DNA from 2 places in the Cobetia sp. L2A1 genome. Region 1 is predicted to be linked to the other one. Evidence: riboswitches for the same ligand, from Rfam matches in the RefSeq annotation. Region 1 holds a riboswitch; the other holds the start of a gene.
What was found. Region 1 has a riboswitch for thiamine pyrophosphate ahead of GQR90_RS05955 (ABC transporter ATP-binding protein). Riboswitches for the same ligand answer to the same signal wherever they lie in the genome.
Positions count from the first base shown of each region.

Region 2: another riboswitch for thiamine pyrophosphate. It lies ahead of tenA (thiaminase II); the one in region 1 lies ahead of GQR90_RS05955 (ABC transporter ATP-binding protein).

Region 1 is NZ_CP047025.1:1,375,701-1,380,838, forward strand. It holds gene GQR90_RS05940 (MFS transporter) at 1-102, shown strand, start outside; gene GQR90_RS05945 (ABC transporter substrate-binding protein) at 239-1,438, opposite strand; gene GQR90_RS05950 (ABC transporter permease) at 1,541-2,308, opposite strand; gene GQR90_RS05955 (ABC transporter ATP-binding protein) at 2,305-3,102, opposite strand; TPP riboswitch at 3,147-3,262, opposite strand; gene GQR90_RS05960 (hypothetical protein) at 3,454-4,404, shown strand; gene GQR90_RS05965 (potassium/proton antiporter) at 4,547-5,138, shown strand, end outside.
Region 2 is NZ_CP047025.1:3,108,976-3,114,113, forward strand. It holds gene GQR90_RS13290 (PQQ-dependent sugar dehydrogenase) at 1-712, shown strand, start outside; gene GQR90_RS13295 (TIGR04283 family arsenosugar biosynthesis glycosyltransferase) at 996-1,802, shown strand; gene GQR90_RS13300 (TIGR04282 family arsenosugar biosynthesis glycosyltransferase) at 1,888-2,595, shown strand; TPP riboswitch at 2,678-2,816, shown strand; gene tenA (thiaminase II) at 2,946-3,605, shown strand; TPP riboswitch at 3,733-3,875, shown strand; gene thiC (phosphomethylpyrimidine synthase ThiC) at 4,158-5,138, shown strand, end outside.

The DNA of each region.
Region 1 (5,138 bases):
CCCTTACTGGTTTCCGTACTGGTGGTTGCCTTGATGATCCAGCCACTGCAGATGGCCTGGCTATCGCGGCGATTGGCAAGGTACCCCCTACAGGAATCCTGATGGAGGCAACGTCAGATACACGATAAAAAACGCCTGCTCGGCATGATGCCGAGCAGGCGTTCTTGTATGGCGCATTCATTATGCTGCTAGAGACGCTGTTTTCATGACGCTGCTGGTATATCGACAAGTCGTAGGATCAAGGTGCGTTGACATCGACGGCCAGGTGGCCAAGCGACTGGCGCTGCTTGATCATGCCGCGTTCAAACAGGAAGTTCTCGAAATCACGATAGCGACCGGCATCAAGGGCGGCAGGGCGCAGCGCAAAGCGCGGCAGGGTCGCGTACCAGGCTTTCTTGTTCAGCTCAGTGTCCAGCGCCGGATCAGACTTGCGGAAAAGCTCCCAGCCCTTGTCAGGATGATTGATCATCCATGCCGTCGCTTCGCCCACAGCCGCGAGGAAGGCGGCATATTGAGTGTGCTTGCGCGAATAGCTGTCGCTATTGGCGACGAAGATCAGCTCGTCATAAGTCGGTACACCTTCTTCTTCGATATAGAAAGCACGCCCCTTGACGCCTTCCTGTGCCATCTGGGCCAGCTCGAAGTTACGGAAGGCGCCGGTGACGGCATCGACCTTGCGAGTCAGCAGAGATGGCGTCAGCGAGAAATTGACGTTAATCAGCGTGATGTCATCAAGGCTGAGGCCACTGTGCTGAAGCATGGTGGATAGCAACACTTCTTCAACCCCACCGACGGAATAGCCGACACGCTTGCCCTTGAGGTCTGCCATCGAGTGAATATCGCTATCCGCGCGCACCACCACCACGTTGAGCGGAGTCGCGACGAGGGTGCCGATACGCACTAGCGGCAGACCCTGATCGATCTGCAGGTGCAGCTGCGGCTGGTAGCTGATGGCAATATCGACACGCTCTGCGGCAGCGAGCTTGGGCGGTACGCTAGGATCAGCGGGTGCGATCAGCTCCACTTCCAAGCCGTGCTTCTTGAACAGTCCCAGCGCTTGAGCCAGCACCAATGGGCCATGCCCCGGATTGGTATACCAGTCCAGCATGACCTTGAGGTGTGTCAGCGGCTTCTCGGCCGTGGCCGCCTTTTCTGATACACCTTCGTCAGCGGAATCTTTATCAGCCGTATTCTTGGCTGCGGCCTTCTCGTCTTTCGCTGTCGATTGGCTGTTGATGGCGGCAACGGGCTCACTGGTCGCATCAGCAGAGGCGTTGGTCGTCGTGGCAGTTGCGGGGGTATCGCTGGCGGCATCCGCCGCCAATGCAGTGCTGGGCAGGGTGCTCAGGAAGATTGACGCAAACAATGCCGCGAGTGGTAGCCGCAGCTGGCGTGCCAACATGCTGAGTCGGCATGGCGCCGATGGCGAAAGAGGCATGGCGTAGTTCCTTGTGATCACGGGGTGTTGGGTCTGCCGTTCAATGACAGGCAGCATGAAATCATTGAGCACGGCAGTGGTGTGTATCGGTTAGGCGCAACATCAGTTGAGGCGAGTCAGGCTGTCGCGATGCCAGGGCATCAGCGTGCGTAACAGAGCATCAATCGAGAAGTAAAGCAGCAGTGAGAACGTGACCAGTACCAGTAGCGCGGCAAACATCAGGTCGATTTCCATTCGCGCGTTGGCGTTGAGCATCAGGTAGCCCAGTCCTTGACTGGCACCGGCCCATTCGCCGATAACGGCGCCAATGGGGGCCGCAGTGGCTGCCATGCGCATGCCGGAGGCAAGCGACGGCAGGGCGGCGGGCAGCTGAACATGGATCAACAGACGCCATGGGCTCGCACCGAGGGTGTGGGCAAGGTCTAACCACCCCTGGCGCGTCTGACGCAATCCATCGTAGCCGGTAGAGGCAACAGGGAAGTAGATGATCAGCGTTGCCATCACTACCTTCGACAGCATGTCGTAGCCCAGCCATAGCACCAGTAGCGGCGCGATGGCAAAGAGGGGGATGACCTGGCTGATCAGCAGTATCGGCAACAGGGTGCGGCGCAAGCGAGGAATGAAGGCCAGCGCCAATGCGGTACTCAGGCCGAGCAGAATGCCCAGTACCAAACCGGCGAGAATCTCGGTAAAGGTAATGCTCGCATGGTGAGCAAGCGTCGGTGCCTGCTGGATCAGCACCTTTGCGACTGCCAGTGGGGCGGGCAGAATGTAGGGGGGCACTTCGGTGATGACGATGACCAACTGCCAGAGACCCAGCAGGACGCAAGTGCTGATCAATAGGTGACGGAGTGCATGCAGACGCTTCATGCGTGCACCTTCGTGGTTGCCGGAATAAAGGCCTCACTCGGGTCTCGCAGTCGCGCGATCAATTCGGCCTGCGCCTGTTGCAGGGCAGGTGCGTCAAGAGGGACGGGCCGCGGCGGTGACATCCCCGGCAGGCGATCGAGTACGGCGCCATGGCTTTCGCGTGTAGCTGGGCGTAGCAGTAACAGTTGATCCGCAAGGCGCAGCGCCTCAAGGGGGTCGTGCGTGACCATCAATACGGTGCGACCTTCCAGCAGGCGGCTAGCGAGATCATGTAACTCAAGGCGTGTGATGGCATCTACGGCAGAGAAGGGCTCGTCCATCATGACGACCGGGGCTTCCTGATAGAGAGTGCGCGCCAGTGCGACTCGCTGACGCTGCCCACCGGAGAGGGTATCTGGCCAGGCTTTCTCGCGCCCCGCTAGCCCAACTGCAGCCAATAGCTCGCGTGCGCGAGCGATGTTGCGTGGGCGCCCGTGGAGGTCATCCCCCAGGCACAGATTGTCCAGCACACGCCGCCAGGGGAGCAGCAAATCCTGCTGAGCCATCCACGCCACTCGACCAGATAGAGGGTGGCCATCATCGGTGTGTAGTTCAAGCTGATGGTGGTCCGGCATCTCGAGACCTGCCAACAGCCGCAATAGTGAGCTCTTGCCGCAGCCGGAGCGTCCGAGCAGCGCTGTCCAGCTGCCGGCATCAAGACGCGCCGTCAGGTCGCGAAATAGCGTGTGGCCAGCGTAGTCAATGCGAGCGTTATTGAGGGTAAGTCCCAGCGACACAATGTAGTCCGAAGTCATGCGGCGTGCCGGCAGGAGGAAGCACGCAGGACGCCTTGACTAGCAGGCAGGCGCCCAGGATTCCCTCCGCCGGTATCAACCGGATCAGGTTCCAGGGGTTGCCGTGTCGCGTCGTGCGCAGTGGCTCTCAGCCCGTCACCGGGCACCCCCATCCAGTGCACAGTGTAACGTTACCGCCTTGCTGGTTGCATCCCTGCCATCGTCGGGTGTGGTGACTTGATTAGTCATCGTCTCAAATCATCGTCTCAAGTCACGGTCATTACCGGATAAACGTGATGCTATGCCGCGTGGCATTCCGTTGGGTATGCTGTTGAACATGTTGTTGGAGCCTTGTTGCCATTGGAGATCGCCATGCCTGACACTTCGGATCTCTCGAGCTGCTCGCACTATCCTGTGCCACCACAGCGCCCCGATACCTCTTCGGGGCCGCTTCCGCGCGGTTGGCCAGAAGACGCCCTGACTCGCAGATTATCCATCTATCTCGGTCAATCGCTTGAGCCGCTGGCACTGGCATGGCCGGACAGTGCCAATTGGCTTTGGCGGCAGCGGGGAGGCACGCCGGGCATCATCAAGCTGGCGCGCACTGGTCCCGATAATGATCCCTTCTGGCGCGCGATGCGGGGTGTATTCGGGGCTGATCGCTGGCGTCAGCCTGAGGCACTGACGCATCTGGCGGGTGCGTTGCCGGCGCGTTTACCACTACCACCACTTCCACTGACCTATCTCGGGCGTCTCGATGGTGCGCCGGTCTGGCATCTGCCGTGGTCCAGTGGGCAGCCCAGTGATCTCAGCGCCACCTTCTGTGAACTCCTCGGTGATCAGTTGGGACGTTTGCATCAGGATACGGTCTCAGGCTTCGGTCAGCCGTTGGCACAGCCGATGCCATTATTGCACTGGAATGCACGTGTCATTCGTTTCCTGGGTCAGCACCCGCGGCGGGCGGAGCTTGGTGATTTACTGACACGCACCTTCAGTCAACCGAGTCGCGCGGTCTGGAGTCTGCCGGATATGCGCGGCGATCAGTATCTGTGTGCTGCCACCGGGTGGGTCTGGAGCGACTGGGAGGCGCTGGTATGGGCGCCTATCGAGTTCGATTGGGCATTGATCGAGTTGCTGTTGGAAACGTCCACCCAGCGTCAGGCGTTCATGGCGGGTTATTCTCGGCATGGCAGGATGGTCGATATTGAAGGGCAGCGCGGACTTTGCCGCGCTTTGCTGTGGGCCATGGAGGCGTTTGGTCCGTTGTCGTTTACCGCACTTGCCGCCGTGCCTGCTTGGGTATCTCCGCGAAGCCTCCCTTGAGCAAGGTGCGCGGGCCGGTAGCTGCAAGTGCATGAATGGCTGAGAAATTTCTCTGCAACCCCGGCGTCGACATGGAATACTGTCCGTGAGTCGTCGCGGACGTCACTCGAGATCTGGTGCAGGGCATGGCGGGGGAGAGAACGTGGTAGAGAACCTGAATTATTACTTCTTGTTGGCAGGGATGCTGATCGCACTGAGCGTATTGGCTAGCCGTGTATCAGCGCGGCTGGGCACGCCGCTGCTGCTGTTGTTTCTTGGCCTTGGTATGTTGGCCGGCGAAGATGGCGTACTTGGCATTCAGTTTGACGATGCCTCTACAGCCTATTTGATCGGCAACCTTGCCTTGGCGCTCATCTTGCTCGATGGCGGTCTGCGTACTCGACTCTCTACCTTCCGTGCAGGTCTCAAACCTGCGCTGTTCCTTGCCACCTTTGGTGTCTTCATTACCAGCGGACTGGTTGGTCTGCTGGCCATGTGGCTGTTTGATCTCACCTTGATAGAAGGCTTGCTGGTCGGGGCAATCGTTGGTTCGACTGATGCGGCTGCTGTCTTCTCGCTACTTGGTGGACAGAGCGTTCACTTGAACGAGCGCGTTGGTGCGACACTTGAAATCGAATCCGGTACCAACGATCCGATGGCGATCTTCCTGACGATCACGTTGGCCGAAATCCTGACTGGGCAGCTAACCGGTGTGGCTGCTGGCGTGGTGAGTTTCCTGCTGCAGTTCGGGGTAG
Region 2 (5,138 bases), 1.7 Mb from region 1:
TTTCAGTGAGCAACGAGGGGGTGTGATGCGTCTTGATGAACGGCTGGCAGATCAGAAGAATCAGCCTCAGTGGCAGCCCTGGGCGAGTGGCCTGCGCAACCCGGTAGGACTTGCCTGGCAAACACAGCAGGACGGTGAATCTCGCCTATTGGCCACGAACAATGGCCCTGATCACTGGGGATATGAGCACCCACATGAGCTGCTGGTCGCTGCCACCGAGGATAGCTTCCACGGCATGCCCTGGTATCAATGGAAAGACGGTGAGCCGCAGCGCGATGACTGCATCAATAGCACCTCACCACGTCCGCAGCAGGAGATAGCCTTGCCTTTGGCCGAGATACCAGCTCGCAGTGCGCCCATGGGGATAGCAGTAGTCCCTAAGGGGCATCCACTTGCCTCGAGCATGGACGTCATCATTGCCATTCATGGCAGCTGGGGAACGGCGCCTGCTGGCAAGGCCTGGGGGGACCCTGCCAGTCGACGAGCGCCACGCCTGTTGGGCATAAAGTTGACGCGTGATAGTGGTGGGACTGGAAAACAGAGGCAAGAGCAGCAGCCTGCCACCCTGGTACCACTATTGACAGGGCTTCAGGACAATACCAGTGGCGAACGTTGGATTCGTCCGCTGGATGTGGCATTTGGCCCGGACGGTAGCCTCTATATCACCTCCGATGCAGGTGCATCAGGCCTCTACCGCATGACTTTCCAATAGTGCCGCCATGACTCAATAGTCGTATAAACAGTAGACAGGCTCAACGTATTCAACTCCCCCAGGGCCCGGGGAAACGTTTTATTACTCTCAAAAGAGCGCTATTGCGTTTCAATTTCTTGATATCTGCGGACTTATTACAATATCTCTCGACGAAAAGCATGATGCGGCCCACGACAACGTCTATTATCCGATGAAGCGTTGATCAAGCGTTCTACGGCAGTGCATCCAGGCTGCTGGCACCTGCGTATGCTTCAGATACAACGCCATCGCCGGAGCCTGCGCCATGACCCAGCAGACACCCTCACGCCTGTCCCCCGCAACGACCTCTTCCACCAATGAAGGGCGCTTTCCGACACGTGCACCGTGGCTGAGCATCATCATGCCAGTCCATAACGAGGCCAAAGGCATCGTATCTGCACTAGTCGCCCTGAGCCGCCTTCGTGCAGGGGGAGATTGTGAGGTTATCGTGGTGGATGGCGGTTCGACGGATAACACCCGCTCGATGGCGACTGCCCTCTGCGATGCCTGCCTCAGCAGTGAGCCCGGTCGTGCCGTGCAAATGAATGCCGGCGCAGCGAGAGCACGCGGCCAATGGCTGTTATTCCTGCACGCAGACACTCGCCTACCAGACAATGCACTCGCATTACTGGCAAGCGCCGTTGACACTCATCGTCGCTGCGACTGGGGACGCTTTGATGTTGCGATAGAGGGGGAATCTGTCTGGTTACCAATGATTGCGCGCATGATGAATCTGCGGTCTCGTCTCACCAGTATCAGTACCGGCGATCAGGGCCAGTTCGTACGGCGCTCAACCTTCGAAGCAATAGGTGGCTTTGCCGATATGCCGCTGATGGAAGATATCTGGCTGAGTACACAACTCAAGCGACTCACCTCTCCGCTAAACATTGAAGTACAGGTGCATACCAGCGGACGACGCTGGGAGACGCAAGGCATCTTACGCACCATCATCAAGATGTGGGGCCTGCGCCTGGCAGCCTGGTGTGGTGTTTCTCCCGTGACGCTAGCGCGTATATATGGTTATCGCGCTGCTGCGTTAGCCAGCGATCAACAACAGCTGCCCCATGCTTGATTCCATGTTTTTCACCCAGTCGTCACTCATTGCAGGTGAATGTACATCAGTAGCATCGGAGGCCACCGGCTACGACACCCCTCGCATGCCTCTAGCGAAGCCGACGCTGATTATCTTCGGGCGCCTCCCTGTGCCGGGTCAGTGCAAGACGCGCTTGATTCCGGCGCTAGGCGCACAAGGTGCCGCCCAACTCTATTCGCGCATGCTGTTGAGAACGCTGAGAGAGGCGCAAGCAGCCAATCTGGGAGATGTCATTCTGATGCTGACGCCTTCCCCGCAGGCTGCGCGCCTGGATGCTTCTCTTGCACCGCTGATGGCAGAATTGGATCGTGAGTTGTCACATGGCCTGGTGCATGAGCCGAATACGATTCGCATCACACTCGAAGCTCAACCGGAGGGGACGCTAGGTGAGCGCATGCAACAGGCGATGGCACGCCATCTGCCCAACGGGCCAGTGATGCTGATGGGCTCCGACCTACCTGCGCTAGACAGCCAGCGACTGCGAGAAGCTGCGGATGAACTGGCATTGCACGATGCCGTGCTGCAGCCCTCGAAAGATGGCGGTTATGGACTGATAGGCTTGAACCAGCCCTGTCCCGACGCCTTCTCCCTGGCTCGCTGGAGCCATGCCAATGTATGCCTCGAGACACTCACTCAGCTTACTCACGCTGGGCGAGCGACGTACTGCCTGCCCGTTAGCTGGGATGTCGATGAACCTGAAGATCTTGAGCAACTTGCACTCGATTTTCCTGCTCTCATGAAGGAGCACTCTTCTCCCTTTCTAATCAGTTGAACCTGTCAGCGGCCTCCCAAAGTCGTATATAGATCCTTGCACGCCCCTCTTCCCGTGAGACCTCAGACTGTTACACTCGAGCCATAGCTTGACGGGGTGCCGGTAACACCGGCTGAGATGTCATGTGCAAATACCGATAACAAGATCGGTCTTGCGTAAGTGACGAGCCCGCCGAACCTGATCCGGCTAGTACCGGCGTAGGAATCAAGCGAGAAGGAATGCCGTCCATCGGCCAATGCCTCATTCGGCATATGTCGCCTTCTTGTCTCCTTCCGGTATCAGCCCGCTTGAGCCAATGCACCGCAACTACCCGCCCAGGGTTAGCGGAATGCTCACAGAGGGAGACGTCGATGCCTAGCTTTAAAGACCTGACAGACGCCTGCACCGATGAGTGGCAGGACTATCTGCAGCATGATTTCGTGAGCCAGCTAGGTAAAGGCTGCCTGCCAGAAGATACCTTTCGCCACTACCTTCAGCAGGACTACCTGTTCCTGATTCACTTTGCGCGTGCCTGGGCACTAGCAGCTTACAAGAGCCGCAGCCTCTCCGAGTTACGCCAAGCCACTGCCAGTCTCGACACCATCCTCAATACCGAGCTTACGCTGCATATCGGCTACTGCGCCGAATGGGGTATTAGCGAGGATGACCTGAGTGAATTGCCTGAATCCCGTGCCACGCTCGCTTATACACGCTACGTTCTGGACTGTGGCCAGCGCGGCGACCTGCTCGATTTGCATGTTGCTCTGGCGCCCTGTCTGATCGGTTACGGTGAAATTGCCGAATGGTTACTGGACCAGGACAGCACTCTGATCGAAGACAACCCTTATGCCGACTGGATCGCCATGTACTCCAGCGACGACTTCAAGCAAGCCGTGGAAGCCGAACGTGAGTGGCTGAATGCTCGCCTATCTGAAGTGTCAGAGCGACGACTCGGTGAATTGGTTGATGTATTCCGTGATGCCACGCGCCTGGAAATCGATTTTTGGCAAATGGGACTGGATCGTAACTAAATGCTTATCATTAGCCTCACGGATAATAATATTATCATTTAGATAATTTAAATATAAAACAGGATGTCAGATCCTGAATGGGAAATGCCTCTACGGTGCCAACGCATTTCTGCCATTGAATATCTGAAGACGCTTGACGGGGTGCTGGTGGAACCGGCTGAGATCCTGCATGCATCGCCTCGCTGTCCTGACAGACGAGAGTTGCCAGCAAGGGGTCCCGTGGAACCTGAACCGGTTAGGACCGGCGTAGGAATCAAGCTGATGGTATGCCGCTTCGTGCGGCGCTGTCCTGCTCTGGATCTCATGATTGATACTGGGTCAATACAGACGCCATCCCTTCCCTACGCACGGTCTTCCCATGATGACGTCCCATGACGCCGCCCCTATGAGGAGACCTGCATGAGTACTGCCACATCTACACAAGATGAAAACGCTCGCGATCGGAGCACTGAAGACAAGAGCGTACCCAAGGCTCGCGCCCGCACCGATCGAAAAGATGGTAGCCGTCACCTGGCCAGTGAAGCGCGTGTCGATGACGCAGCCATTGCGCCCATGAGTGGTTCTCGCAAGATCTACATCGAAGGCTCTCGCCCAGACATTCGTGTTCCCATGCGCGAGATAGTCTGCTCCCCGACTCAGACAGCCAATGGGCTGGAAGAAAATCCGGCGATTGTTGTCTATGACACATCAGGGCCTTATACCGATCCAGCCGTGGAAATCGATATTCGGCGCGGTCTGGCACCGCTTCGCGAGCACTGGATCGAAGAACGCAATGATACCGAACAGCTCACTCAATTAAGCAGTGAATATGGACGTATTCGCCAGACTGATTTACGTCTGTCTTCACTTCGCTTCGAGCTTGATCACCGCCCTCGCCGCGCACTGGCAGGCAAGAACGTTACTCAGCTTCACTATGCTCGTCAGGGCATCATTACTCCCGAGATGGAATACATCGCCATCCGCGAGAATCAGCGCCGCATTGCCATGCGTGAAGAATACAAGGGTAGCGAGGCCGTAGAAGCGATTCTCGGCCATCAACACCCCGGCCATAGCTTCGGCGCCAGTCTACCGACAGAAATTACAGCGGAATTCGTGCGCGAAGAAGTCGCACGTGGCCGTGCCATCATTCCCGCCAATATCAATCATCCAGAAAGTGAGCCGATGATCATCGGACGTAACTTCCTGGTGAAGATCAATGGCAATCTAGGCAACTCGGCAGTGACCTCCTCCATCGAGGAAGAGGTCGACAAGATGACTTGGGGCATACGCTGGGGCTCCGATACCATCATGGACCTTTCTACTGGCACCAATATCCACGAAACGCGCGAGTGGATCCTGCGTAACTCGCCAGTTCCCATCGGAACAGTGCCTATCTATCAGGCACTCGAAAAGGTCGATGGCGCGGCAGAAAACCTCGACTGGGATATCTTCCGCGACACATTGATCGAGCAGGCCGAACAGGGTGTGGATTACTTCACCATTCACGCCGGTGTACTGCTGCGCTATGTGCCGCTAACCGCCAGTCGAGTTACC